DNA from 2 places in the Streptomyces sp. NPDC057702 genome. Region 1 is predicted to be linked to the other one. Evidence: riboswitches for the same ligand, from Rfam matches in the RefSeq annotation. Region 1 holds a riboswitch; the other holds the start of a gene.
The links. Region 1 has a riboswitch for S-adenosylmethionine ahead of thrC (threonine synthase). Riboswitches for the same ligand answer to the same signal wherever they lie in the genome.
Positions count from the first base shown of each region.

Region 2: another riboswitch for S-adenosylmethionine. It lies ahead of ACFVFR_RS13750 (aminotransferase class V-fold PLP-dependent enzyme); the one in region 1 lies ahead of thrC (threonine synthase).

Region 1 covers NZ_JBHVJC010000001.1:12,256-26,643, reverse strand. Annotated here, with positions in the region: gene ACFVFR_RS00120 (copper homeostasis protein CutC) at 1-287, opposite strand, end outside; gene ACFVFR_RS00115 (hypothetical protein) at 679-1,305, shown strand; gene ACFVFR_RS00110 (Cmx/CmrA family chloramphenicol efflux MFS transporter) at 1,683-2,945, shown strand; gene ACFVFR_RS00105 (DUF4031 domain-containing protein) at 3,518-3,847, opposite strand; gene ACFVFR_RS00100 (hypothetical protein) at 3,847-4,245, opposite strand; gene ACFVFR_RS00095 (MurR/RpiR family transcriptional regulator) at 4,307-5,233, shown strand; gene murQ (N-acetylmuramic acid 6-phosphate etherase) at 5,357-6,304, shown strand; gene groL (chaperonin GroEL) at 6,503-8,128, opposite strand; gene ACFVFR_RS00080 (hypothetical protein) at 9,319-9,798, opposite strand; gene ACFVFR_RS00075 (hypothetical protein) at 9,817-10,035, opposite strand; gene ACFVFR_RS00070 (cold-shock protein) at 10,085-10,291, opposite strand; gene ACFVFR_RS00065 (MoaD/ThiS family protein) at 10,733-11,008, opposite strand; gene thrC (threonine synthase) at 11,113-12,429, opposite strand; SAM riboswitch class I at 12,447-12,585, opposite strand; gene ACFVFR_RS00055 (glucosyl-3-phosphoglycerate synthase) at 12,760-13,761, shown strand; gene ACFVFR_RS00050 (trehalose-6-phosphate synthase) at 13,943-14,388, shown strand, end outside.
Region 2 covers NZ_JBHVJC010000015.1:57,058-71,445, forward strand. Annotated here, with positions in the region: gene ACFVFR_RS13705 (NYN domain-containing protein) at 1-22, opposite strand, end outside; gene ACFVFR_RS13710 (hypothetical protein) at 41-280, opposite strand; gene ACFVFR_RS13715 (rhomboid family intramembrane serine protease) at 572-1,405, shown strand; gene ACFVFR_RS13720 (Lrp/AsnC ligand binding domain-containing protein) at 1,402-1,683, shown strand; gene ACFVFR_RS13725 (small secreted hydrophilic protein) at 1,802-2,131, shown strand; gene ACFVFR_RS13730 (sensor histidine kinase) at 2,118-3,683, shown strand; gene ACFVFR_RS13735 (response regulator transcription factor) at 3,680-4,339, shown strand; gene ACFVFR_RS13740 (SLC13 family permease) at 4,510-5,922, shown strand; gene ACFVFR_RS13745 (glycerate kinase) at 6,109-7,506, shown strand; gene ACFVFR_RS13750 (aminotransferase class V-fold PLP-dependent enzyme) at 7,643-9,130, opposite strand; SAM riboswitch class IV at 9,395-9,512, opposite strand; gene trpD (anthranilate phosphoribosyltransferase) at 9,722-10,846, opposite strand; gene ACFVFR_RS13760 (cytochrome bc complex cytochrome b subunit) at 10,974-12,602, opposite strand; gene ACFVFR_RS13765 (Rieske 2Fe-2S domain-containing protein) at 12,599-13,654, opposite strand; gene ACFVFR_RS13770 (c-type cytochrome) at 13,651-14,388, opposite strand, start outside.

The DNA.
Region 1 (14,388 bases):
AAGCCGAAGACGAACTGGTCGGCGCCCGCGGCGCGCAGCTCCCGCGCGCTCGCGCACAGCGCGGCCACGTCGCTCGCGCCGCCCGCGGTGAAGCCGTCCGTGGCCCGCAGCATCACGCGCAGCGGGAGGTCGACGGCGGACCGGATCGCGGTGAAGCCGTCGAGCGTGGGAGTGAGCCCGTCGGCGGCCATGTCGGTGACCAGTTCGAGGCGGTCCGCCCCTCCGGCCTCGGCCGCGATCGCGTCGTCCACGCCGAGCGCGATCACCTCAAGAATTGGTCTAGACATGTAACACAGCCTGCCACACGCCGGGCGGCGACCGGAAGGTGTACCTCACAATTGGCTTATGCCCGACCCCGTGCCACACCCCGCCCCCTCCCCCGGCGAACCCCCCTCCGGCGCCCACCGTTCCGAGGAGGCCCCGGCCGCCAACGCCCCCGCCGACAGGCCCGCTTCCGGCGCCACCCCGCCCGACGCGGACCCGCCCGACGAGGCCGCGCGAGGTGGCGGCCGGGCCGGCACGCGCCAGCGGCCCGCCCCGGGCGCGTCGGCACCCGAGGAGCGCGCCGCGCGGCACCCCGCCGAGCGCCGTGCGGACCCGCGCCCGCCGGACCCGCACGGCACGCCGGCGGCGGCGCCACCCGCACAGGCCGGCCCCCCGCATCCGGCCACCCGGGCGCTGCTCTCCCGCTGGACGCAGACGCTGACCGCCGCGCGCGGGGACGCCGAGGGCCCCGGCCCGCTCCCGTACGGCGAGCACCTCCTCGACCGGTGGGCCGAGCCGCACCGGCGCTACCACACCACCGACCACCTGGTCGCGGTGCTCGACCGGGTCGACGAGCTGGCCCACCACGCGGACGACCCCGACGCGGTGCGGCTGGCGGCCTGGTTCCACGACGCCGTCTACCGCCCGGACCGCTCGACCAACGAGGAGCGCAGCGCCCGCCTGGCCGAGCGCGCCCTGCCGGAGGCGGGCCTCTCGCCGGCCGGGACCGCCGAGGTGGCCCGTCTGGTGCGGCTGACCGTCGACCACGACCCGGCCGACGGGGACCACAACGGCGCCGTCCTGTGCGACGCGGACCTGGCCGTGCTGGCGGGCGGCCCACGGGAGTACGCGGCGTACGCGGCGGCGGTGCGCGCGGAGTACGCGTTCGTGCCCGACGAGACGTTCCGGGCCGGCCGGGCCGACGTACTGCGCCAACTCCTGACCCTGGAGCGGCTGTTCAGGACGCCGACCGGACACGACCGCTGGGAGCGGGTGGCGCGCCGCAACCTCGCCACCGAACTGGAGCTGCTCGGCGCGTAGGGCCGTTTCGGCCACGGCGGGACGGGCGACAGGGGCGCCGGACGCCCCCGCGCGGTGGTCCCGGCCGCGCCGCGACCTCCCCGCCGGCGCCCCGACCGCGCGGGCCGGACACCGTCGGCGGAGCACCGCGAACCGGGCGGTGCTCGACCGGGTGCCGCCCGCCCGAGCCACCGGCGGCACCCTCCGTCTACGCGCCGAACCTACCGGTCGGTTCGCTCAACGGCGGCGTGACCTGCTGAAAGACGACAGGTAGCGGCGGCGCGGCGGGAATGCCGAACCCCGCGTCAACGTTCAAGCCTGTCATGCCCGTCCCCACTGAACCCACAGCTTCACCCACTGCCCCCGCGCCCCTCCCGTCACCCGCGGCGCCCTACCGCATGCCGATCGCGGTCTACGTCCTGGGCCTGTCGGTCTTCGCTCTGGGCACGTCCGAATTCATGCTCTCCGGGCTGCTCCAGCCCCTCGCCCGCGACCTGGGCGTGTCCATCCCGAAGGCCGGCCTGCTGGTCTCCGCCTTCGCCGTCGGCATGGTGGTCGGCGCCCCGGTGCTGGCCGCCGCGACGCTCCGGCTGCCGCGCCGGACGACCCTGATCGCCCTGCTCGCCGTCTTCGGGCTCGGCCAGATAGCCGGCGCGCTCGCCCCCACGTACAACGTGCTGTTCGTCTCCCGGGTGGTCAGCGCGCTCGCCTGTGCCGGGTTCTGGGCGGTGGGCGCGGCGGTAGCCGTCTCGCTGGTACCGGTCACGGCGCGGGCGCGGGCGATGGCCGTCATGGTCGGCGGGCTCAGCATCGCCAACATCGCGGGCGTTCCGGCGGGCGCGTTCCTGGGCCAGCACGCCGGCTGGCGGGCCGCCTTCTGGGCCGTGGCCGGGCTCTCCGTGCTCGGGCTGGTCGGCGTCATCGCCCTGGTGCCCCGCACCGCGCCGGCCACCGGCGACGACGCGCCCTCGCTCCGTAGGGAACTACTCATCTACCGGGACCGACAGGTGTGGCTCGCGCTGGTCACCACGGCCCTCAACGGTGCTGCCGTCTTCGCGCTCTTCTCCTACCTCGGGCCGCTGCTGACCGATTCGGCGGGCCTGAAGGAGAGTTGGGTGCCCACGGTGCTCGGCCTGTTCGGCGTCGGCGCGCTCATCGGTACGGCCATCGGCGGGCGCTTCGCGGACGCGCACCTCTTCGGCACCATCTACGGCGGCATCGCGGCCTCGACGGCCGTGCTCACGCTGCTGGCGCTCACCGCCCACTGGCCCGTCGCCGCCGTGACCCTGTCACTGCTGCTCGGCGTCACCGCGTTCGCCACCGCGCCCGCGCTCAACGCGCGCATGTTCAACGTCGCGAGCGCCGCGCCCACCCTCGCCGGGGCCACCACGACCTCGGCGTTCAACATCGGCAACACGGTCGGCCCCTGGCTCGGCGGCCTGGTCATCGGCGCCGGCTGGGGCTACTCCGCCGTCGCCTGGACCGCCGCCGCGATGGCCGCCCTCGCGGTCGGCATGACGGCCGTGTCCTCGCGCATCCACCAGCGGACGCCGTCCGCCGAGACCGGCTCCCGCGTGGTGGCCACCTCCACACCGGAACCCGCCACCACCCCGGCCACGTGCAGCACGGTCACGGCCCAGGAGACCTGCCCCGCCCCGTAGACCGCCGTCGACTCCCGCCCGCCGGCCCGCCCCTCCGGCCGCGCGGCGGGCCCTCCCGGCCGTCGCCCAGCGGCCCGCGAGCGGGCCAGACCCGTACGACCCGGCGGCGTACGCACGGGCCGGTGGCACCCGAAACACCCCGGAACGCCCAACGCGCCAACCTCGACCCCCGGGCCCAGGCCCCTCAACCCGCCGACCCGCCAGCGCACGCACGTGCCGACCCGCCGACCCGCCGCATCAACCACTCACGAACTCGCCGGCCCGCCGACCCGCCACGCCCTCGCGGCGGGGGGGCGAGGCGGGTCGCCGGCTCACATCGGCCCGGTGGGCGACCCGGCGGGAGAGGCCACCGACGGGACGGGCCACGGGCGGGACGGGCCACGGGCGGGGCCGGCCGCGTCAGGGCCATGGCGCCCGGGCCGGCCACACCGGGGGGCGCCGGCGGGCCGCAGCCACACACCCCCGGGCCGCGCCACACACCACCAGGCCACGGGCACGGCGGCACGCCAGGAGTCGCGGCGGCACGCGACGGTTACGGCGCCAGGCCAGGGCTCACGGTCAGACGCCAACGGTCACGGCGCCGCGCCGCCCGCCGAACCCGGTTCGCCCAGGCTGTCCGCGCGCGGGAGCGCGCCCCCGTCGCCGCCCTGCTTCGGGCGCCGCAGTCCGGCCTGGGTGAGCCGCCGCACCAGTTCCTTGCTGGTCACCTCGATCGCGCCGCCGTCCACGGCCGCCGCGTAACTGCTGGACGGCAGGTCGTAGTGGTCGCGGTCGAAGCCCCGTCGCGGGGCGCCGATCCGCTCGGCGAAGTCGTGCAGTTCCGCGTACGAGACGTCGCTGACCAGGTGCGACCACATGCGGCCGTGGCCGGGCCAGACCGGCGGGTCGATGTACACGGCCATCAGTGGTCGTCCCCGGGTCTGCGGGCGCGACCGGCGCCGCCCGAGATCACCTCGGCGAGCGCGCCCACCCGGGCGACGGACACCGTGGTCTTCACGCACACCCAGTGCGGGTCCGCGCCCAACTCGGGCTCCACCTCCAGCGCGTGCGGATCGCCCCCGCTCACGCACACCGGGCACAGCGGCCACCGCCCGTACCGTTCGAGAAGCGCGTCCTGTACGTCCTGGGCGACCAGGCCGGCCACGAACTCCGACCCCTGGGGCCACTGCTCGACCCACCACCGACGGTGGGCCACCGCGTCCTCCACGAGCGAGACCACGTCCGCCCGCGCCACGTCTCCGGCCGACAGGTCGGCGAGCACCAGCGACCGGGCCATGTGCAGTGTCTGTTCGAGCTCCATGCCTCCATTGTCGGGGGCGGGCGGGGTTGACGCCCGCCATGCCTGAAAATACCTTTCAGAGGTGAGCAGCAAACTGAAAGAAACTTTCATCGGGGTGGACGCCCCGCCGCCGGCCCCGGCCGCCCTGACGGCCAAGGTCCGCGCCCTGGCCCCGTCCATGACCCGCTCCATGCAGCGGGTCGCCGAGACCGTCGCCGCCGATCCGGCCGGCTGTGCCGCGCTCACCGTCACCGGCCTCGCGGAGCGCACCGGCACCAGCGAGGCCACCGTGGTGCGCACCGCCCGCGTCCTCGGCTACCCGGGCTACCGGGACCTGCGGCTGGCGCTGGCCGCGCTCGCCGCACAGCAGAGCGCGGGCCGCGCGCCCGCCGTCACCGCCGACATCGCGGTGGACGACCCGATCGCCGACGTCGTGGCCAAGCTCGCCGAGGAGGAGCGGCAGTGCCTGGCGGACACGGCCGCCGCGCTGGACGTGGGCCAGCTCGACGCGGCCGTCGCGGCCCTGGTGGCCGCCCGCCGTGTCGACGCGTACGGCATCGCCGCCTCCGGCCTGGTCTGCCAGGACCTCGTACAGAAGCTGCTGCGCATCGGCCTGGTCGCGCACGCCCACTCCGACCCGCACCTGGCGGTCACGGCCGCCGTGCAGCTACGGCCGGGCGACGTGGCCATCGCCGTCACGCACTCGGGCCGCACCGTCGACGTCATCGAGCCGCTGCGCCGGGCCTTCGACCAGGGCGCGACGACGGTGGCGATCACCGGGCACCCGCAGGCGGAGGTGGCGCAGTACGCGGACCTGGTGCTGACCACCTCCACGGCCCGCGAGAGCGAGCTGCGCCCGGCGGCCATGTCGAGCCGTACGAGCCAACTCCTGGTGGTGGACTGCCTGTTCGTCGGCGTCGCGCAGCGCACGTACGCGACCGCCGCGCCGGCCCTGTCGGCGTCGTACGAGGCGCTGGCGCACCGGCGCGACCCCCGCGCGGGCCGCTGACCCCGCCCCACCACCGCCCCCCCGGCGGGGTACACCCCTCCCGCGCCGCGCCCCGTACGCGTCCCGGCCCCGCTCCCCCTCGCGTCTCCCCCCGACCCGTACCAAGAAAGAGCCCCCGCCGCCATGAACAGCAGCGCCGACGACGCAGCACCCGACCAGCTCCGAGCCCAGCTCGACACCCTGACGACGGAGGCGTTCCGCCCCGAACTCGCCGACGTCGACCGGCTCAACACCCTCGCCATCGCCCGGCTGATGAACGCGGAGGACGCCGCCGTCCCCACCGCCGTCGCCGACCAGCTCCCGCGCGTCGCGGCGGCCATCGACGCGATCGCCGCGCGCATGGCCGACGGCGGCCGGCTGATCTACGCGGGCGCGGGCACCGCGGGGCGGCTCGGAGTACTGGACGCGAGCGAGTGTCCGCCGACCTTCAACGCGGACCCCGAGCAGGTCGTCGGGCTCATCGCGGGCGGCCCGAGCGCGCTGGTCACCTCGGCGGAGGCCGCCGAGGACAGCGGCGAACTGGCCGCCGCCGACCTGGCCGCGCTGAAGCTGACCGACCGCGACAGCGTGGTCGGCGTCTCCGCGTCGGGGCGTACGCCGTACGCCGTCGGGGCCGTGACGTACGCGCGCGAGCACGGCGCGCTGACCGTGGGGTTGGCGTGCAACGCGGGTTCGGCGCTGGCGGGCGCGGCCGAGCACGGCATCGAGGTCGTCGTCGGCCCCGAGCTGCTCACCGGCTCCACCCGGCTGAAGGCGGGCACGGCGCAGAAGCTCGTCCTCAACATGATCTCGACACTGACCATGATCCGGCTGGGCAAGACGTACGGGAACCTGATGGTGGACCTGCGGGCCTCCAACGACAAGCTGCGCGCCCGCTCGCGGCGCATCGTCGCGCTGGCCACCGGCGCTCCGGAGGAGCGGATCGAGGAGGCGTTGGCGGCCACCGACGGCGAGGTCAAGGACGCCATCCTCACCCTGGTCGCCGACGTGGACGCGCCGGCCGCCCGGCGCCTGCTCGCCGACGCGAACGGCCACCTGCGGGTGGCGATCGACGCCGCCCGCACCGCCTGACGCACCCGCGACCGCCGCCGACGCGCGCGTCGCGCGCCAGCCCGTACCCGGCCGTGAGGTCCCACCAGGTCCGGCGAGGTCGCGGGAGGTCACGCGACGTTTCGCCCGGGCCCGGGGCCGGGCAGGACAACGCCCGAGGGCGGCACCCCCTGGGGGGTGCCGCCCTCGTTCGTAGGAGCAGCCGATCCGCGAGGCGGATCAGAAGTCCATGTCACCGCCCGGCATGCCGCCCGGGGCGCCCGCGGGGGCGGCCTTCTCCGGCTTGTCGGCGATGACGGCCTCGGTGGTGAGGAACAGCGCGGCGATCGACGCGGCGTTCTGCAGCGCGGAGCGCGTGACCTTCGCCGGGTCGAGGATGCCCTCGGCGATCATGTCGACGTACTCACCGGTCGCGGCGTTGAGGCCGTGGCCGACGGTCAGGTTGCGCACCTTCTCGACGACGACGCCACCCTCAAGGCCGGCGTTGACGGCGATCTGCTTCAGCGGGGCCTCAAGGGCCAGCTTCACCGCGGCGGCACCGGTGGCCTCGTCACCTTCGAGCTCAAGCTTCTCGAAGACGGCGGCGGCCTGGATGAGGGCCACGCCACCACCGGCGACGATGCCCTCCTCGACGGCGGCCTTCGCGTTGCGAACGGCGTCCTCGATGCGGTGCTTGCGCTCCTTGAGCTCGACCTCGGTGGCGGCACCGGCCTTGATCACCGCGACACCGCCGGCGAGCTTCGCCAGGCGCTCCTGCAGCTTCTCGCGGTCGTAGTCGCTGTCCGAGTTCTCGATCTCGGCGCGGATCTGGTTGACGCGGCCCTGGACCTGGTCGCTGTCACCGGCACCGTCGACGATGGTCGTCTCGTCCTTGGTGATGACGACCTTGCGGGCGCGGCCCAGCAGGTCGAGACCGGCGTTCTCCAGCTTGAGGCCGACCTCCTCGGAGATGACGGTGCCACCGGTGAGGATGGCGATGTCGCCGAGCATGGCCTTGCGGCGGTCACCGAAGCCCGGGGCCTTGACGGCGACGGACTTGAAGGTGCCACGGATCTTGTTGACCACCAGGGTGGACAGGGCCTCGCCCTCGACGTCCTCGGCGATGATCAGCAGCGGCTTGCCGGACTGCATGACCTTCTCGAGGAGCGGCAGCAGGTCCTTGACCGCGGAGATCTTGGAGTTGACGATCAGGATGTACGGGTCGTCGAGAGCCGACTCCATACGCTCCATGTCGGTGGCGAAGTACGCCGAGATGTAGCCCTTGTCGAAGCGCATGCCCTCGGTGAGCTCCAGCTCAAGCCCGAAGGTCTGCGACTCCTCGACGGTGATGACGCCTTCCTTGCCGACCTTGTCCATCGCCTCGGCGATGAGCTCGCCGATCTGGGTGTCGGCGGCGGAGATGGAGGCCGTGGAAGCGATCTGCTCCTTGGTCTCGACATCCTTCGCCTGCTCAAGGAGGGCGCCGGAGACGGCCTCGACGGCCTTCTCGATGCCGCGCTTGAGGGCCATCGGGTTGGCGCCGGCGGCGACGTTCCGCAGGCCCTCCTTGACGAGCGCCTGGGCCAGGACGGTCGCGGTCGTCGTGCCGTCACCGGCGACGTCGTCCGTCTTCTTCGCGACCTCCTTGACCAGCTCGGCGCCGATCTTCTCGTACGGGTCCTCGAGCTCGATCTCCTTGGCGATGGACACACCATCGTTGGTGATCGTGGGGGCGCCCCACTTCTTCTCAAGGACGACGTTGCGGCCCTTGGGACCGAGGGTGACCCGGACGGCGTCGGCGAGCTGGTTCATCCCGCGCTCGAGACCGCGCCGTGCCTCCTCGTCGAACGCGATGATCTTGGCCATGTGAAGTGGTCCTCCCAGGACTGGGGGTCCCCCCGGCCAGTGGCTGGGGGAGGGTGGATACTCCGGACCGCGCGCGGCGCCCGCGACGGACGGCCTGCCTGCCGAGCGGTTCCTTCCCCACCCGGCCTGCGGGCCTCACCGACCCGGTCCTGCTGTCACTCTCGACATCAGAGTGCTAACGCCAATGATTAGCACTCGACCCATGAGAGTGCAAGGCCGCTCCACGGGAGCGCCGACGGGGAGTGACCGCCCGGGACCCGGCGGGAGCAGGGCGTGCGGCCCGCCGGCGCCCCCGGAACGGGCGCCGGCGGCGGCGACCCGCACCCCGCGAGGACGTTCGCGAACGGGGCCGGCGACCGGGCGCGCCGGCCCCGGACCCCGCTCCACCGGGGCGAGCGCGCGAGGGCTCAAGGCCGGGGCGACCGACGCGGAGTTCGCCCCGCGCGAACCCTTCCGCGAGCGGAGCCGGGACAGGTGTCGGCGGCGGGCGACGCTCCGGAGGACGCTGACGAAGGGGCCCGGGAGCCGGGGCGCACGGGCCGCTTCGCGGCATAGCCACGGGGGCTCGCGGGGCGGGCGCGCGGGCGCGTCGTCATATGTGTTCGCTCTACGCGATCGCAACGACAGGGAACGGTCGCGGCGAGGTCAGATCGAGGTACGGAACGTCGCCCGGGCCCGCTGGGGGGCGCCCGCCCGGGTCGCGGAGCCCGGGCCGAGCGAGCGCCGTACCCCCGCCGTACACGAGGTGGCCACGCCCCCGGCGCGAGCCGGCCCTCCCATCCGTACGCCAGCGACCCGCCACGCGGGCGCCAGCGCGCCCCGAGCGCCGCACCGGCCGGCCACCACCACGCGGTACGCGCCCGGCCGCCCAGCGGCGATTGGACCGGACCAAGACCGTCGCACGGAGGCACCCGGCCCGACCGAGCGGAAGCGGCGAGGCCGTCCAGGCCAGCCCGACCAGGACGCCCGAGCCCCCCGAGCGATCACCCACACCGTCCAGAACGCGACGACCGACCGAAGCGAAACAGTCGGCCCGACCGGCCCCGTCACACCAGCCGGACCAACCACGTCGGCGAGACCGGCCAGACCGGCGAGGCCAACCGTGTCGGCGAGGCGAGCCGGGTCGGCGAGGTCAACCGGGGCGGCGAGATCGGCCGTGTTGGCGAGGCGAGCCAGACCAGCGAGGTCAGTCACACCAGCGAGGCCAGCCGGGCGGCGAGATCGGCCGGCGAGGCGAGCCGGGTCGACGAGGTCAGCCGGGTCGGCGAGGCGAGCCAGACCAGCGAGGTCAGCTGGGTCGGCGAGGCCAGCCGGGTCGGCGAGATCGGCCGGGCCAACCAACCCATCCCGAGCGGCGAGGTCAGCCAGACCGGCGAGGTCAGCCATATCAGCGAGGTCGACCGGGGCCGGCACCTCGGCCAGACCAGCGAGGTCAACCGGACCGGCGAGGCGAGCCGGGTCGGCGAGGTCAACCGGGGCGGCGAGATCGGCCACACCAGCGAGGTCAGCCGGGGCGGCGAGGCCAACCGCGTCGGCGAGATCGGCCACACCAGCGAGGTCAGCCGGGGCCGGCACCTCGGCCAGACCGGCGGGGTCAACTGCGGCGGCGAGGCCAACCGGGGCGGCGAGCTCAGCCGGGGCGGCGAGCTCAGCCGGACCAGCGAGGCCAACCGGGTCGGCGAGGTCAGTCACACCAGCGAGGTCGACCGGGGCCGGCGCCTCGGCCAGACCAGCGAGGCCAGCCAGGTCGGCAAGATCGGCCAGACCAGTGAGGTCAACCGGGTCAGCGAGATCGGCCGGACCGGCACGGTCAGCCAGACCGGCGAGGTCAGCCATATCAGCGAGGTCGACCGGGGTGAGGTAGTCGGAACGGCCAGGCCGGCGAGGCCAACGCGAAGGGCCCGCACCCCCCTGCCGAGGGTGCGGGCCCTTGTTCACGCTGCAGTCGGTCGGCGCTCAGCTGCCGGCCACGCGGACCATGTCCGCCTGCGGCCCCTTCTGACCCTGCGAGATCTCGAACTCGACCCGCTGGCCCTCCTCAAGGGTGCGGTACCCGTCCATCTGGATCGCGCTGTAGTGGACGAACACGTCCGCACCACCGTCGACCGCGATGAAGCCGTATCCCTTCTCCGCGTTGAACCACTTGACGGTGCCCTGAGCCATTCCTAACTCCCCTATTGCTGGCCCTTGCGCAGGACCGCACTCCGCGGACCCGGGTCAGACCTCACCCCTGAGAACCCCTGACGAATGGAAAGGGGACCCCTGGGGCGTGCGCCGGAACGCGTCGACCGCCGCTGAATGTATCTGCCCAGATGCCCAGAGCAACAGGTCAATCGGACGAGAATTCTGGGCACGCGTCATCGGCGATACGGGGCGAATTCCGGCGATTACCGGTCAAGTCGGGCCGGACATGGCGGGAGTAAACCGGCAAAACATGTCCACGCTTCGCGCACATTTTGACGGGTTCCCATATGCGGTCCACACACGGGCCCGTGAGGCGGAGAGGAGATCACTTCAACTCTATCGCGGTTCTAAACATGGAATTGCCCCGTCCACTTTCCGGTGGACGGGGCAGTTCCGGCAGTTCGCGGCGGAGCGGGTCGGTCAGCCGCCGGCGACGGCGGGAATGATCGAAATGCCCGCACCGTCCGGGGTGACCGTTTCCAGTCCGCTACTGAATCGCACGTCGTCGTCGTTGACGTACACATTCACAAAGCGGCGCAGCTTGCCCTGGTCGTCGAGCACGCGGGCGGCGATGCCCTGGTGGTTCTTCTCCAGGTCCGCCAGCACCTCGCCGAGGGTCGCGCCCTCGGCGCTCACCTCGGCCTTGCCGTCGGTGTAGGTGCGCAGAATGGTCGGAATGCGAACGCTGACGCTCATGTTGGGGTCACCTTCGTGGGAGAACGGGGAGAGCTTGCTGGTCGCGGCGGTCGGGCCGGGCCGCCGTCGCGGGCGCGACCGACGGCCTGGCCGACGCGCGGGCCTCAGCCCGCCAGGCCCGCCGCGCGGAACGCGTCGAGGCTCGGCTTGATCGTCGCGGTGGGCCCGGCCGTGGGCGCGACGGCGTCCAGCGTCTTGAGCCCGTCACCGGTGTTGAGGACGACGGTGGTCAGGGTCGGGTCGAGCTGCCCGGTCTCGATGAGCTTCTTGGTGACACCCACGGTCACGCCGCCGGCGGTCTCGGCGAAGATGCCCTCGGTACGGGCGAGCAGCTTGATCGCGTCGACCACCTGCGCGTCGGTGACGTCCTCCACCGCTCCCCCGGTGCGCCGGGCGATGTCGAGCACGTACGGGCCGTCGGCCGGGTTTCCGATGGCCAGCGACTTGGCGATGGTGTCGGGCTTCACCGGGCGCACCACGTCGTGCCCGTCCTTGAAGGCGCGGGAGACCGGCGAGCAGCCCTCGGCCTGCGCGCCGAAGATCTTGTACGGCTTGTCCTCGACCAGGCCGAGCTTGATCAGCTCCTTGAGCCCCTTGTCGATCTTGGTGAGCTGCGAGCCGGAGGCGATCGGGATGACGATCTGGTCGGGGATCTCCCAGCCGAGCTGCTCGCAGATCTCGTAGGCCAGCGTCTTGGAGCCCTCGCCGTAGTACGGGCGCAGGTTCACGTTGACAAAGCCCCAGCCCTCGCCGAGCGAGTCGCCGATCAGCTCGCTGCAGAAGCGGTTGACGTCGTCGTAGGTGCCCTCGATGGCCACCAGCTCGCCGCCGTAGACGGCGGCCATGACGACCTTGCCCGCCTCCAGGTCGTGCGGGATGAACACGCAGGAGCGGAAGCCGGCGCGGGCGGCGGCGGCACCGACCGCGCCGGCCAGGTTGCCGGTGGAGGAGCAGGAGAGCGTGGTGAAGCCGAAGGCGCGGGCGGCCTCGACGGCGACGGCCACGACCCGGTCCTTGAAGGAGTGCGTCGGGTTGCCCGAGTCGTCCTTGACGTACAGGCCGCCGGTGACGCCGAGCTCGCTGGCGAGTCGGTCGGCCTGGACGAGGGGGGTCAGGCCCGGGTTCAGGTTGGGCTTGGCGGCGACGTCGGCGGGCACCGGCAGCAGCGGCGCGTACCGCCAGATGCTGTTCGGGCCGGCCGCGATGCGCTCGCGCAGCGCCTCCGGGTCGCCGGTCGGCAGGTCGTACGCCACCTCAAGGGGGCCGAAACACAGTGCGCAGGCGAAGATCGGACCGAGGTCGAAGCGCTCGCCGCACTCGCGACAGGACAGCGCGACGGCGGGGCCCAGATCGACCGAGCCGGTGGAAACGGCGGGGTCAGCGGGGGTGGTGGTGCTGGTTTCGGTGACTTGCACAGCCATGGAGGCGAGGCCCTTTCTCCTCATCTTCCTCGCGACGCATCTCGTCACGAGACGGAATTGGCACCTTCCCGGCCGGGAGCCTCGCTTCGCGAGAAACCGACTGGAGGGTTGCCGGGGCTTCAACGGGCCGTATCCCTCTGCCCCTCTGGATGAGCGGTATGGCACCGGCTCCTTGGAGCCAGGCGTTTGTTGGCGTGATGACCCCGGCATGCGACGGTCATCCGCGTTGTTCAAGACTGTAACCGAAGGTTGGAACCCTGGAGGGGGTCGTCCAAACCACGAGATGAACGTAACATCGAGCGCCGCCCGGCGCGCAAAGGAGTCACGCACGTGCTGGAAGAGGTGGAGCGCTGGCTGAGCCGACGGTCCTGGTCCGCCGCCGACCGTCCGCTCGACGTGCTCCTGACGGCGAAACGGGCCACCGGCACCCGCGTCAGCGTGGTGCTGCCGGCGTTGAACGAGGAGGCCACGGTCGGCGCGATCGTCGCCGCGATACGTCGCGACCTGATGGGCCCGGCTCCCCTGGTGGACGAGTTGGTGGTGCTGGACTCGGGATCGAGCGACCGCACCGCCGAGGTCGCGCGGGCGGCGGGGGCGCGCGTGGTGCACCGCGACAGCCTGCTGCCCCGGGTGCCGACGGTGCCGGGCAAGGGCGAGGTGCTGTGGCGCTCGCTGTTGGCCACGGACGGCGACATCGTCTGCTTCGTCGACGCCGACCTGCGCGACTTCTCCACCACCTTCGTCTCCGGGATCGTCGGCCCGCTGCTCACCGACCCCGAGACGCAGTTCGTCAAGGCGATGTACGACCGGCCGCTCCAGCTGTCGGGGCACCCGGTCGAGCCGGACGAGGAACCCGGCGACGTGGTGGGTGGTGGGCCCGCCGGACAGGGCGGTCGGGTGACCGAACTGGTGGCCAGGCCGCTGCTGAACCTGCACTGGCCGCTGCTCGCGGGGTTCGTCCAGCCGCTCGGCGGCGAGTACGCGGCGCGCCGGTCGCTCCTTGAGCGACTGCCGTTCCCGGTCGGCTACGGCGTGGAGATCGGCCTGCTGGTGGACGCGCTGCACACGGTCGGACTCGACGCGCTCGGCCAGGTGGACGTGGGCGTACGCCGCCATCGCCACCAGGACGGCCAGGCCCTGGGCCGGATGGCGGCGGCCATCTACCGCACCGCCCAACTACGCCTGGCCCGTGGTCACTTGGTGCGCCCGCAGCTGACGCAGTTCACGCGTGGCGCGGACGGCGGATTCACCCCGCACACGTACCCGGTGGACACCGAGGAACGCCCGCCGATGATCGAGATCCCGGAGTACGCGGAGCGCTGGGCGGCCTGAGACGACGCGGGCGGTCGGGGGTCGTGCGGCGCGCGGGGGTCGTGGGTGGCACGGGGCGGGCGCGGCGTACGGGAATCGGCGTAGCGGGAGTCGTCGGGCGGTCGGGTGGTGGCCGGGTAGGCGGGTGGGGCGGGATGCGTCCGCACGTTTGAGCGGTTCCGGTCCTGGCTAGGCTCGCCGCATGGTCCCCGCGTACCCCGCACAGGACGCCGCCGACTCCGCGCGAGACGCCGACCCAGGGCCCGGTGCCCTGGTGCTGGTCGCCTCCAACCGCGGACCCGTCTCGTACGCGCTGGCGTCACCCCCGCCCCGTTCGCCATCGCGAACCGCACCCGGTGGCTCCGACGCCGCGAGCGCGCCCGAGCCCCGGCCGTCCCCCCGTTCCGCCGCGTCCCCCGAGCCGCCCGCGTTGACCGCCCGGCGCGGCGGTGGCGGGCTGGTCTCCGGCCTCTCCGCGATCGGCGCGGACGCCCAGGCGGTGTGGGTGTGCGCCGCGCTCGGCGACGGCGACCGGGAGGCGGTACGCCAGGCCGCCGCCCGGGCCGGCGCGGGAGCCGGCGACGGGGCCGACACCGCCCGGAGCGCCGCCCCGGACGCCGCCGGCGGCCGGGCCGGGGCGCTGTTGGA
Region 2 (14,388 bases), on a different contig from region 1:
GGCCGCTCGTCCGCTCCACCACCTGTCACCGCTTCCGTTCTCAGGCGCTCGCGCCCGGGCGGTCCACGAGCTCGATCTGGTCGACCGCGTTGCACCAGCGGCAGCGCACTGACTCAATGGTCTCACTGACCACCTCGCGCTCCTCCGTGCTGGGCTCCCCGGCCAGGTCCAGGTGCACGTACTCGACGGCCCTGGTCGAGCGCGTCACGTCGAACCGGGTGAGGTTGCCGCACAGGGTGCAGCGCCAACGGGTGCCTGCTGTCGGCTGGGGAACGGCCATCGTGTCGTCCTTCACGTCTGCTACGCGTTCGTTCGCGGTCCACGTGGCCTTGTGCCCGGCCGCGTACACCCGGTGCGCCGCGACCACACGCGTCGCACCGGGCGCGGTACGCCGCGTACGACTGCCACCTGCCCCCCGGGAGCGCCCGGACCCCACCGCGGTGCGCCGTCGGACTGCGGGAGTGCTTTCGGTAACCCTACGGCCTGACGGTCGCCGGGTGGGGTGCGCGGCGACACCCCGGGCCCGGCGAGGCGATCTGCGCGGTTCATAGCGATACGGGATGATCTGAACATGTTCAAGAAGGCGGCGATGCGCGACGGCCCTCTCCTGACATATGCGCTCATCATCGCCTGCTGTCTGCTCTTTCTCGCCAGCCCGGCCGCCGGACTCGCTCCCCCGGACGGGGAGCGAATCGAACTCGTGCGCGCGCGGGAGGACTACTTCGCGCGGTGGGGCGTGGTGCCGGCCCGGTGGGCCGACGACCTCCCACGGGCCGCCCTCGCCCCGCTGACCGCGCTGTTCGTCCACGGAAGCTGGCCGCACCTGCTGGGCAACATGCTCTTCCTCCAGGTCTTCGGGACTCTGGCCGAGGCTCGGATGGGTCGGCCGCGCTTCCTGCTGTGCTACCTGGTCACCGGCTACCTGGCGCTGGCCGGCTTCGCCCTGGCGTACGCGGACTCCCCCCAGCCGCTGGTCGGGGCGTCCGGGGCGATCTCCGGGGTGCTCGGCGCCTTCCTGGTCCTGCTGCCCCGGGCCAGGGTGACCAGCCTGCTCCCGTTCCTGTTCTTCCTGCCGCTGCGCTTCCCCGCCTGGCTGGTGCTGCCGTTCTGGTGCGCGCTCCAGTGGCTGGCGGCCCGGCACGGCGGCCCCCGGCCGGGCGTCGCCTACCTGGCCCACCTGATCGGCTTCGGCATCGGCTTCCTGTACGCCCTGGCCCTGCCGCGCGGCCGGCCGGACCCAGGTGCGGGCGGGGCCCCCGCGGGCGAGGAGACCGGCGCCCGCACCCGGGCGAACGCGGACGCCGGAGCGGGCCTGGGGGCCGGGACGGACCCCGGGGCGGGGGCTCGCGCTGCGGCTAAAGTGAAAGGGCCCGTTCAGGCCAGCGAGGGAGACAGCCAGCCGTGATCACGTCAATCGTGCTCATCAAGACCAGCGTGGACCAGATCCCCGAGATCGCCGAGAAGATCGCCTCGCTGGAGGGGGTCAGCGAGGTCTACTCGGTCACCGGCGCGCACGACCTGATCGCCCTGGTGCGCGTGGCCCAGCACGACGACCTCGCGGACGTCATCCCCGGCCGGATCAGCAAGGTGCCCGGCGTGGCCTCGACGGAGACGCACATCGCCTTCCGCACGTACTCGCAGCACGACCTGGAGGCGGCGTTCGCGATCGGCCTGGACGCGTGAGCCCGCCGGGCTCGGGCCACCCACGGGCGGCCCGACCCGGCCAGGCGACCAGGGCGGATGAAGAACTCCTCATGACGTCTTCATCACCGCTCGCGGGTGGCGCGCCCACCGTGGCCCCATGCCCCTCACCCACCGGCTCGCCACCCTCACGGCCGTCGTCGCGATCCCGCTCGGCATCGCCGTCACCAGCTATCTGCTGACCGACGCCCCCGACGCCCCCCGGGCCCCCGCGAAGGTCGAGCTGGAGTCCGGCTCCCCCTCGCCCGGCCCGACCGGCTCACCCCCCGCGCCACCGCCCGCGCGCACCTCCCCCGCCTCCCCCGGCGACGAGGCCGTCCCCCCACCGCCAGCGACCGACGGCATGGCCGATGACACCGCAGACGACACCGCCGAACGCGACGACGACGGCGCGGACGACCGCGACGACGGCCCCGGTGACGACGGCTGACGCGGCGCCGCCGACCCCGGGCCGCCGCGTCTCGGCCCGGGTACGCATCCTGCTGTGGCTGCTCCTGGTGATGACCGTCGCGCTGGCCGCCGTCGCCACCACCACCCGTTCGATCCTGTTGCGCGACGTCGAGGAGCGCACGACGGAGCTGCTCGCCCAGGAGGCCGGGGAGTTCGCCCACTTCGTCGAGCGCGGACGGGACCCCCGGACCGGCGCCCCGTTCACCGAGCCGCGCCGGCTGCTCAAGGTCTTCCTGGAGCGGCAGTACGCCGACCCCTACGAGGAACTGCTCGGTCTGGTCCACGACTCCAGGCCGCCCTCGGTGGTCCGGCAGAAGCGCGCCGTCCCCGTCGACCTCCCGCTGTACCGCGACGACGCGGCGCTCGCCGCAATCGCCTGCTCGCAGCGCAGCACCGGCACCCTGGACCGGGCCGCGGGCGAGGTGCGCTGGGCCAAGGTCGCCATCCGGCCCGGCGGCGCCGGCCCCACGGGCACCTTCGTGGTGGCCTTCCACGCGGACCGCGAACAGGAGCGGGCCGACGACGTGTTCCGCACCCTGCTGGCCATCTCGGGCGTCGCACTGCTGATGACCTGCGGCATCGGGTGGGTGGTCGCCGGCCGCATCCTGGCCCCCGTGCGCCTGGTGCGCGCCACCGCGGCCCAGCTCACCGAGCAGGACCTGACCCGGCGCATCCTGGTGCGGGGCCGCGACGACGTGTCGGCGCTCGCCGAGACGTTCAACGCGATGCTGGACCGGCTGGAGCGGGCGTTCGGCGCCCAGCGCCAGTTCGTGGACGACGCCGGGCACGAACTGCGCACCCCCATCACCATCGTGCGCGGCCACTTGGAGCTCATGCACACCGGCCCGCACGGGGCGGCCGAGCGCGAGGAGACCATCCGGCTGGTCACCGACGAGCTGGACCGGATGAGCCGCATCGTCGAGGACCTGCTGCTGCTGGCCAAGGCCGAACGCCCCGACTTCGTCACGCCCGCCCCGGTGCAGCTCGCCGAGCTGACGGCCGACGTCTTCGTCAAGGCCCGCACGCTGGGCGAACGCCGCTGGGAGCTGACCGAGGTCGCCGAGGGCGAGGCGTGGCTGGACGCCCAGCGCATCACCCAGGCCATGGTGCAGCTCGCGCAGAACGCGGTGCAGCACACCACGGTCGGCCAGCGCGTGCGCATCGGCTCCCGGCGCGCCGCGGGCCGGGTGGAGCTGTACGTCGCGGACACCGGGCCCGGCGTACGACCCGAGGACGCCGAGCTGATCTTCGAGAGGTTCCGGCGGGGCACCGCGCGGCGCGGCGCGCGCGGCCCGGGGGCGGCCACCGACAGTCACGGCGGCGGCGCGGGCCTTGGCCTGTCGATCGTCAAGGCCATCGCCGAGGGCCACCGGGGCCGCGTCGAACTGCGCCCCGGCGACTGGCACGCTCCCGCCCCCACGGCCCCTGCCGCCCCCGCCCCGGGGGCCGCCACCCGCCGCCCGTCCCCGGCCGAGCCCGGGGACGGGGCCGGCGCCACCTTCGTCCTGCTGTGGGAGGAGACCCCGCGATGAAGCGCATCCTGATCGCCGAGGACGAGGAGCGTATCGCCGCCTTCGTCGAGAAGGGCCTGCGGGCCAGCGGCTTCGTCACCACCATCGCGGCCGACGGCGACACCGCGGCCGACTACGCCCGCACCGGCGGCTTCGACCTGATCATCCTCGACATCGGCCTGCCGGGCCAGGACGGCTTCACCGTGCTGCGCGGGCTGCGCGAGGACCGGGTGAGCACCCCGGTGATCGTGCTGACCGCGCGCGACTCCGTACGGGACACGGTGGCCGGCCTCGAAGGCGGCGCGGACGACTGGATGACCAAGCCCTTCCGGTTCGAGGAACTGCTGGCCCGGGTGCGGCTGCGGCTGCGCACGGCCGCCCGGGTCCCGGAGGTGACGGTGCTGCGCAGCGGGGACCTGACGCTGGACCTGCGCACCCGCCGGGCCCGCTCGGGTGCCCGGTCGGTGGACCTGACGGCGCGCGAGTTCGTCCTCCTCGAACTGTTCCTGCGCCACCCCGGCCAGGTGCTCTCGCGCGAACAGATCCTCTCCCACGTCTGGGGCTACGACTTCGATCCCGGCTCCAACATCGTGGACGTCTACGTCCGGGCCCTGCGCAGGAAGCTGGGCGCCGCGCGCGTGGAGACCGTGCGCGGCATGGGCTACCGGCTACCCTGACCGACGGTCCGGGGCACCCGTCGCCGACGCCCCGCGCGAGCCCGGGGCCGCGCCCGGGTCGGGGGTTCGCGCGCACCCGACACCCATCCGGCGCGCGCCCCGGGCGTCGCATGAAGTTCCTCTCATCGCGCGCTCATCAGCGGCTCACCGGCGCTTTTGAGACTGACGGAGTGACCTTCACCCACCGTCAGGCCGCCGCCTGGTGCGCCGCTCTCAGCGCGTGCGCCGTGCTGGCCGTGCCGGGCAACCTCCCCGGGCTCGCCGTCGACGCCAGGATCACCCTGGCCGTCTTCGCGTTCGCCACCTGCGCCTGGATCGCCACCCCGATCGACGACACCTACGTCGCCCTCGGTGCGGGGCTGGCCCTGACGGTGACCGGCGTGATCAGCGGCGAGACCTTGTTCGGCACCCTGGGCGACGCCACCGTGTGGCTGCTGATCTGCGCCTTCGTCCTGGCGGCGGCGGTCGGTCGCAGCGGGCTCGCCGGCCGGGCCGCCGCGTTCCTGGTGAGCGGGGCGCGCAGCGTACGCCAACTCGCCCACCTCACCACGGCCGCCCTGGTGGCCACCGCCTTCGCCATCCCGGCCACCTCCGGCCGGGCGGCTCTGGCGCTGCCGGTGTTCCTGGCGCTGGCCAGGGTGTTGGCCGACCGGAAGCGCGTGGTGGTGATGCTCGCGCTGCTCTTCCCCACCGTCATCCTGCTCTCGGCCGTGGCCACCCTGATCGGCGCCGGTGCTCACCTGATCACCGTCTCGGTGCTGTGGGAGAGCACCGGCGAGGAGATCGGCTTCGCCCGCTGGCTGCTGCTCGGGCTGCCGCTCGCGGTCGCCTCCGCTCATCTCGCGGCCGAGGTCGTGCTGGTGACCACGACGCGGCGGGCCGACCGCGAGGGGCCGGTACGCATCACCGTCGAGCAGTTGCGGGAGCACACCCCGCAGCCGGTGAGCGGCCCGCTGACACCCGCGGAGGCCCGCTGCGCGCTGCTGCTCGGCACGGTCGTCCTGCTGTGGTGCGCCGAGCCGTTGCACCAGGTGCCGCCGGCCGTCGTGGCGCTGATCGGCGCGCTGGTGGCCACCTCGCCGGCGCTGGGGACGGTGCGGCTCAAGGACGCGTTGGGCACCGTGCCGTGGTCGTTGCTGCTGTTCATGGCGGCCACCATGGCCATGGGCATCGCGCTCGCCACCTCCGGCGCGGCCCGCTGGCTGGTGTCGGGCCTGCCCGGCGACGGCGTACCGCCCTGGCTGTTCCTGGGCGTGGTCGTCGCGGTCAGCACGGCGGCCCACCTGGTCCTCCAGTCCCGCTCCGCCCGTTCCAGCGTGCTGGTCCCGCTGGTGGTGGCCGCCGCCGGCGAGGCGGGCGTCAACCCGGTCGCCGCCGCCCTGGCCTCCACGGCGGCGGCCGGCTTCTGCCACACCCTGCCGGCCTCGGCCAAACCGGTCGCCCTGTACGCGGGCCTGCCGGATACCCCCACCTACACCCCGCGCGACCTGCTCCGCCTCTCCCTGGTCCTGGCCCCGCTGACGGCGGCCCTGGTCCTGGTCTTCGCCCTCGCCGTCTGGCCCCTCCTCGGCGTACCACTCTGACCCGCGCCCCGCCCCGGGCGGGTGACGCGCCACACCGACCCCCCGCACCAGGCCGGCCCTCGCCCTCCGGCGTCACACCGGGACCGCGCCGCGCCCCGCCACTCCCGTCACCCCACGCCCCGGCCGCCGCGCCGCCGACATCCCTCGTCCCACCTCACCCACCCGCACCCGCACTCACGGAGCACCATGAACGCCCACACCTCCCGCCCGCTGCGCTGTGCCGTGGCCCCCAGCGGCTTCAAGGAGTCGCTGTCCGCGCGCGAGGCCGCCGAGGCCATCGCCGAGGGGCTGCAGCGCGTCGTACCGGATGCCGAGACCGACCTGATACCGCTGGTGGACGGGGGTGAGGGGACCGCCGAGGCGCTGGCCGCCGCCAGCGGTGGCGCCCTGCACCACCGCATCGCCACCGGGCCGGTCGGCGACCCGGTGCCCACCCACTTCGCGCTGCTCGGCCCCGGCGCCCGCGCGGGTCACGGGGCGCGTACCGCCGTGGTCGAGATGGCCGCCGTCGCCGGGCTGGCCCTGGTGCCACCCGGCCGGCGCGACCCGGGCGCCACCACCACGCGCGGCGTCGGCGAACTCGTCCGGGCCGCGCTGGACCACGGGGCCCGTCGCGTCCTGGTCGGCTGTGGCGACTCGGGCACCTCCGACGGCGGCGCGGGCGCGCTCCAGGCGCTGGGCGCCCGACTGCTGGACGCGGACGGTCGCGAGCTCCCGCCCGGTGGCCGGGCCCTGACCCGGCTGGCCCGGATCGACGCGAGCGGCCTCGATCCCCGGCTCGCCGACGTCGAACTCCAGGTGGCCTGCAACCCGTTCAACGTGCTGGCCGGTCCGCACGGTGTGGCCCGGGTCTTCGGCCCGCAGAAGGGCGCCACCCCGGAACAGGTCGAGGAGCTGTCGGCGGCGCTGGACCGCTGGGCCCTGGTGCTGACGCGCGACGTCCACGAGCCCCGCCTCGCCCGGCGTGCCCGCGGCCGGCCCCGGGCCGGCCGCGAGACCACCGGCCACCCGACGGGGCACGCTCCGGGTCACCCCGCGCTCGCTCCGCCACGGCTGAGCCTCGTATCCGTCGACCCCGCCCCGGCCGGACTCGATCTGCGCCACGGGCCCGGAACCGGTGCCTCCGGCGGCCTGGGCGCGGGACTGGCGGCGCTCGGCGGGCAGTTGCTCCCCCGCTTCGACGTCCTCCTGGACGGCCTGGACCTCGACGCCCGGTTGGCCCGCGCCGATCTCGTCGTCACCGCCGAGGGCGCGCTCGACCGGCAGACCACGCGGGGCAAGATCCCGGCCGAGGTCGCGCGCCGGGCCACGGCGCACGGCCGGCCCGTGCTCGCCCTCGCGGGCACCATCGGCGAGGGCGCCCGGGAGGTGCGCGGGGCCGGGGTGGACGCCTACCACGGCATCCTGCCCAGGCCGGTGGCGCTCGCCGAAGCCCTGGGCCGGGGCGGCGAGTTCCTCGCGGACGCGGCGGAGGCGGCCCTGCGGATGATCCTCATCGGCACCCGGCTGGCCGGCACCCCGGCCTGTCCGCCGCCCCCGGCTCGGCCCGCCCCGCTGCCGGGGCCGGCCCTCGCGTCGGGCTGAGACCCGGGCTCCGCCACGAGCGGCGCGGGGGCGGCTTACGGGCTGGCCGAGCGCGACGGATCGGCGCCCCACGCCAGTTGAGCCGCCCCGGCCGAGTGCGGCGACCTCGCGCGCCGGGCAGGTGGAAGCCGACGGGTCAGCGCGCGCCCGCCCCGCGGTCCGGCACGCAGCGGCCACCCTCGGTGCGGTAGCTCCAACGGGCGCCCTGGCTCACCAGCTCGCGTACCGCGCGCACGAACCGCTCGACGTGCTCGTCGGGCGTGCCGGCGCCGAAGCTGACCCGGATCGCGTTCAGCGCGCCCGAGCCGCCCGTGGCCTGGTCCGGCGCGCCGCACTCCCCCGGCTCCGTCGGCTCGCTGTCCAGCAGGGTGCGCACCAGCGGGTGGGCGCAGAAGAGGCCGTCGCGTACGCCGATGCCGTACTCCGCGGAGAGCGCGGCGGCGAAGTGCGAGCTGTTCCAGCCGTCCACCACGAAGGAGAGCACGCCGACCCGGGGCGCGTCGTCGCCGAACAGCGACAGGAAGCGCACCTGCGGAACGTCCGCGAGCCCCTCTCGTACGGCGGTGATCAGCCGCTGCTCGCGGGCCACCAGCGTGTCGAAGCCGGCCTCGGTCAGCGCCCGGCAGGCGGAGGCGATGGCGTACACGCCGATCACGTTCGGGGAGCCCGCCTCGTGCCGGGCCGCGGTGGTGTGCCAGGCCACGTCGACGCCGCCGTCCTCGGCGCGGGTCACGGTGCGGCTGGCGCCGCCGCCGGCGAGGTAGGGCTCGGCCTCGGTCAGCCAGTCCGCGCGGCCGGCGAGCACGCCGGAGCCGAAGGGCGCGTACAGCTTGTGGCCGGAGAAGGCGATCCAGTCCACGTCCAACTCGGCGACGCTGACCGGGTGGTGGGGCGCGAGCTGGGCCGCGTCCAGCACGATCCGGGCGCCGTGCGCGTGTGCCGCCGCCGCCAGTTCGCGTACCGGCCACAGCTCGCCGGTGACGTTCGAGGCGCCGGTCACGCAGACCAGCGCGGGCCCCTCGGACGCGGCCCGTTCGGCCAGCGCGTCCGTCAGGGTCCGCACGGCCTGGGCGGGCGAGCGGGGCGCGCTGAGGTAGGTCACGCTCACGCCCTCCTGCCGCTCCCAGGGCAGCAGCGCGGCGTGGTGCTCGGTCTCGAAGACGAACACCCGCGTGCCGGCGGGGAGCACGGCGGCCAGGAGGTTCAGCGAATCGGTGGTCGAGCGGGTGAAGACGACCTGGTCGTCCTCGCGGCAGCCGAGGAAGGCGGCCACGTCCGCGCGGCTGGTCTCGAAGAGGTCGGTCGACAGCTGCGAGAGGTAGCCCGCCCCACGGTGCACGCTGCCGTAGTACGGGGCGTACGCGGCGACGTCGTCCCACACCCGGCGCAGCGCGGGGGCGCTGGCGGCGTAGTCGAGCGCGGCGTAGGTGACCTCGCCCCCGGTGACCAGCGGAACCCGCACCTCGTCGCCCAGCACGGGCAGCGGCGCCGCCTCCGCCACGGCGTCACAGGCGGGCTCGGCCGGCGCCGCGCCGGCGGCGGTGACCTCGGCGGTGGCGCCGGGGGCGTCCGTGGTGGCGGGGGCGAAGGCGGTGGGGGCGGCGGCGAAGGGGCGCGTGGACATGGCGAGATCTCCCGGCAGGGCAGGGCTTCACACGAAGGGAAGCATCAGGGCTTGGGAAACGCACGGCTGACGGGTGACCCGTCGACAGGTGCGGAAAACGGCCCGGGAAGCGCCCGGCGAAGGGCACGGAGGATGGGCCGGAACATCCGGAGAGAACCGGAGGAGGAACAGGGGCCGCTGGGCCCTAGCGCATTCGCTGACTCACGGAGCTTCTCCCTCGACCACCAGGACCCCTGGATGTCTCACTCGAAACGAGTGCGGAGGGGTCCGCGCTTGCCGTAGACCTCGCTGCCTACGGCCTGGTCATCACCCGGGGCACCCCGCCACGGACGGAGGGTTGCCGGACAGCGGGCCGGGGCCTGAATCGCTGTCACTCGTGACCTGCGAAGCATCATGCCACACCCTGGCCCCACCGCAAACGCCGCCCTCCCCCACCCGGCCCGAACAGGGCATCGAACCAGCCACTCCGCGCCCACCCCGAGCCCTCGTGGCACACCCCCGTGACCAGCGCGGAACGGCGCGTACGGCGGGCAGAAGAACGCCAGGGCGCGCCCCCGCGCGGGGACGCGCCCTGACCTGATCCTGTCGCGGTTACGCCTGGCTGGCGGCCACCCAGCGGTCCAGGGTGCGCTGGGCCGCGCCCGAGTCGATGGACTCGGCGGCGCGGCCCAACGCCGCCGCGATCCGGTCGGGAAGCGGCGGCAACTCGGCCGCCGGGGCACCCACCTCGAAGCGGCCGGCCGACTCCGCGGCCGACTCCGCGCGCAGCCCGTCCAGGGCCACCAGCGCCGCCGCCGAGTTGAGCAGCACCGCCTCCCGGACGGGTCCGGTCTCCCCCGCCAGGAGTCGCCGGGCGACGTCGGCGTTGTACGAGGCGTCGGCGCCGCGCAGGGCCTCCACGGGCACCATCTCCAGGCCGACGTCGCGGGGGTCGAAGGTCTGCTCGCGCACGGCCCCGTCGCGCACCTCCCACACGCGTGAGGTGGCGGTGGTGGTCAGTTCGTCCAGGCCGTCGTCGCCACGGAAGACCAGCGCGCTGGACCCGCGGCCGGCCAGCACGCCGGCCAGGATCGGCGCCATCCGGGCGTCGGCCACGCCGGTGGCCTGGGCCGTGACCTTGGCGGGGTTGGTCAGCGGCCCCAGGAAGTTGAACGTGGTGGGGATGCCCAGCTCGCGGCGGGCCGCCGCCACGTGCCGCAGCGAGGGGTGGAACTTGACGGCGAAACAGAAGGTGATGCCCGCCTCCTCGGCGACCTCGGCCACCCGTGCCGGCGTCAGGTCCAGGTTGACGCCGAGCTTCTCCAGTACGTCGGACGCCCCGCTGGCCGAGGAGGCCGCCCGGTTGCCGTGCTTGACGACCCGAGCGCCGGTGCCGGCGACGACGATCGAGGACATGGTGGAGATGTTGACCGTCTTGGCCCCGTCGCCACCGGTGCCCACGATGTCCACGGTGGGCCCGGGCACCTCGATGAGGTTGGCGTGCTCGTACATCGTGCGGACCATGCCGGCGACCTCGTCGACCGTCTCGCCCTTGGCCCGCAGGGCGACCGCGAAGCCCGCGATCTGGGTGTCGCTGGCCTGCCCGCGCATGATGCGGTCCATCGCCCAGGCGGAGGCGTCGGCACTCAGGTCCTGGCCGGCGAGGAGGGTGCGCAGGATACCCGGCCAGGTGTGGGCCGTCGCGCTGTCGCCGCCTACCGGGGTCACAACGTTCATGGTCCACGCTCCTGGTGGTGGTTTTGGGTGTGATGCCAGCCTATCGAGGGCCGGGAACCACGAAGAGCCCCGTCCAGACATTGGACGGGACTCTTCGCTGTGGCGATCAGCGGGTGATCAGGTGGGATCAGTGGTGGCCGTGGCCGCTCGTGATCTCCTTGTACTCCTCGACGGTCGGCTTGGCGATCTGGTTGTCCTCGCCGTACAGGCCCTTGGAGAGCTTGACGCGCAGCTTCTCGGAACGGGTGGCCTTGCGCTCCACGCCGTTCTCGTCGACTCCGGCCTCAAGCTCCAGCGGCTCGTACTGGTCGTGCGCCGTGAGGGTGTGGAGCTGGTCCTGCGACAGCGGCTCGTGGACCTCGACGAACTCGCCGTGCGGCAGGCGCTTGATGATGCCCGACTCGCGGCCGTGCAGCACCTTGTCCTTGTCGCGTCGCTGCAGACCCAGGCAGATCCGCTTGGTGACGATGAACGACAGCACCGGCAGGACGAAGAACGCGATGCGCGAGAACCAGGTGATCGAGTTGATCGACAGGTGGAAGTGGGTGGCCCACAGGTCGTTTCCACCGGCGATCAGCATCGTCAGGTACGTGGTGATCCAGGCGACGCCGAAACCGGTCCGGGTCGGCGTGTTGCGCGGCCGGTCCAGCAGGTGGTGGTTGCGCTTGTCGCCGGTGGCCCAGGACTCGATGAACGGGTACACGGCGATGGCGAGCAGCACCAGCGGGAAGATCACCAGCGGGATGAACACACCCAGCACCAGGGTGTGACCCCATGCGTTGATCTCCCAGCCAGGCATCACCCGGATCAGGCCCTCGGCGAAGCCGAGATACCAGTCCGGCTGTGCGCCGGTGGACACCTGGTCTGGTCGGTAGGGACCGATGGCCCACACCGGGTTGATGGTGGCTACCGCCGCGATGGCCGCGATGACACCGAAGACCAGGAAGAAGAAGCCGCCGGCCTTGCCCATGTACACCGGCAGGAACGGGGTGCCCACCACGTTGGTGTTGGTCTTGCCGGGCCCGGCCCAGTGGGTGTGCTTGTGCAGGAACACCATGATCAGGTGCGCCACGACCAGGCCGAGCATGATGCCCGGCAGCAGCAGGATGTGGATCGAGTAGAACCGGCCGACGAAGTCGTGTCCGGGGAACTCGCCTCCGAAGAGGAACATCGACAGGTAGGTACCGATCAGCGGCACCGACAGGATGGCGCCCTGGGTGAAGCGGACACCGGTGCCGGAGAGCAGGTCGTCCGGCAGCGAGTAGCCGGTGAGGCCGGTGAAGAGGCCGAGCACCAGCAGCAGGAAGCCGAAGACCCAGTTCATCTCACGCGGCTTGCGGTACGCACCGGTGAAGAACACGCGCATCATGTGCACGAACATGCTGCCGACGAAGATCAGCGCGGCCCAGTGGTGGATCTGCCGGATCAGCAGACCGCCACGGACCTCGAAGCTGATGTCCAGCGTCGAGGCGTACGCCTCCGACATCCGGATCCCCTGCATCGGGACGTAGGGACCGTCGTAGACGATCTCGCCCATGCTGGGGTTGAAGAACATCGTCAGGTACACACCCGTGAGGATGATGATGATGAAGCTGTAGAGGCAGACCTCACCCAACATGAACGACCAGTGGTCGGGGAAGATCTTGCGCATGTTGGCCTTGGCCAGGCCGTAGATGCCCAGCCGGCTGTCGGCCCAGTCGGCGACGCGCTCGCCCGCTGGAGCCTTCTTGCGCCGAGTGTCGGTTGCAGTACTCATCCGCGCTCCCAGTAGGCAGGACCGACGGGCTCCGCGAAGTCGCCCATCGCCTCAAGGTAGCCCTTGTCGTTGACCGTGATCCGAAGCTGCGGCAGGGCGTGGCCCGCCGGGCCGAAGATGACTCGGCCGCCGTCGGTCAGGTCGAAGGTCGACTGGTGGCACGGGCACAGCACGTGGTGAGTCTGCTGCTCGTAGAGGCTGATCGGGCAGCCGACGTGCGTGCAGATCTTCGAGAACGCGACGATGCCCTCGTGCGACCAGTCCAGCTCGCGCTTGTCCTTGATGTTCTCCGGCTGGAGCCGGACGATCATGAGCGCCGCCTTGGCGATCTGGTTGTTGAAGTCGTGGTCCTCTTCGCTGAGACCCTCGGGCATCGCGAACGTCAACGAACCGACCGCGATGTCCTCGGGGCGCAGCGGCTCGTGCGTGTTCTCGTTGATGAGCATCTTGCCCTTGGCCCACTTGGTGTGCCGGAGCATCGTGCCCGGCATGGGGCCCAGGTCACGCAGCAGCACCAGACCGGTCAGCGGGACCATGGCCACCGCGCCGATCAGCGTGTTGCGGACCAGCTTGCGGCGGCCGAGGTCGGACTCGCGGGCGCCGTCCTTGAACCCGGCGAGCACCTCCTCGCGCACCTCGGGCGAGGCCTCGATGTCGTGCCGCTCCTCGGGCACCTCGACATCGGTCATCAGCGTGCGGGCCCAGTGGATGGCACCGGCGCCGATGCAGAACAGCGCCAGTCCGAGCGTCAGACCCAGCGAGAGGTTCAGCGCGCTGACGTGCCCGATCGGGAAGACGTAGACGATCTTGTCGACCGGGAACGAGACGTACGAGGCGATGAAGCCGATCGTGGACAGCATCGACAGCGTGAAGAGGCCGGCGACCACGCGCTCGGAGCGCTTGGCGGCCCGCTCGTCGATGTCCTGCACACGGTGTTCGTGGGGTGGCAGCCCCGGGTTGGCGAACGGGTCCTCCCGTGTCGCCAGCGCGCCGCCGTCGGCGTCGTCCTGCTGCTGTGGCAGGTTCTCTTCTGAGTTGTCTTGGCTGCTCATGACTTCTTGGCCTTCGTGGTCCGGGCTGCGACCCAAATGGTGATGGCGACCAGAGCGCCCAGGCCGAACACCCAGGCGAACAAGCCCTCAGCCACCGGGCCGAGTCCACCCAGTTGGAAACCACCGGGGCTCTCGGTGTCGTCGCTGTTGACCTTGTTGAGGTAGGCGATGATGTCCCTCTTTTCCTTCTCCGGCATGACCGAGTCGGGGAAAGACGGCATGTTCTGCGGGCCGGTCTGCATGGCCTCGTAGATGTGCTTCGGGCTCACACCGTCAAGAGGGGGCGCGTACTTGCCGTTGCTCAGCGCCCCGCCCTTGCCCGAGAAATTGTGGCACTGGGCACAGTTCGAACGGAAGAGCTGCCCACCGTTGGCGGCGTCCTCCGTACCGTCGAGGCTGTACTGACCCTTGGTCGGCGTTTCTGGACCGGCGCCGAGCGAGGCGACGTACGCCGCGAGCTGCTCGGTCTCGCCGGCCGTGTAGACCTTGGGCTTCTTCGGGGCCTGGGCACCGTTCTGCTGAGCCGGCATGCGGCCGGTGCTCACCTGGAAGTCCACGGCGGCGGCGCCGACGCCGACCAGGCTCGGACCGTCAGATGTGCCTTGGCCGCCAGTGCCGTGGCAACTGGCGCAGCCAACGGCGTAGAGCTTCTTGCCCTCGTCGATGGCGAGGGAGGTCTGGGCCTCGTCGGCCTTGGCCTTGTCCGCCGGCGCGAACGCGGCGTAAAGCCCCCC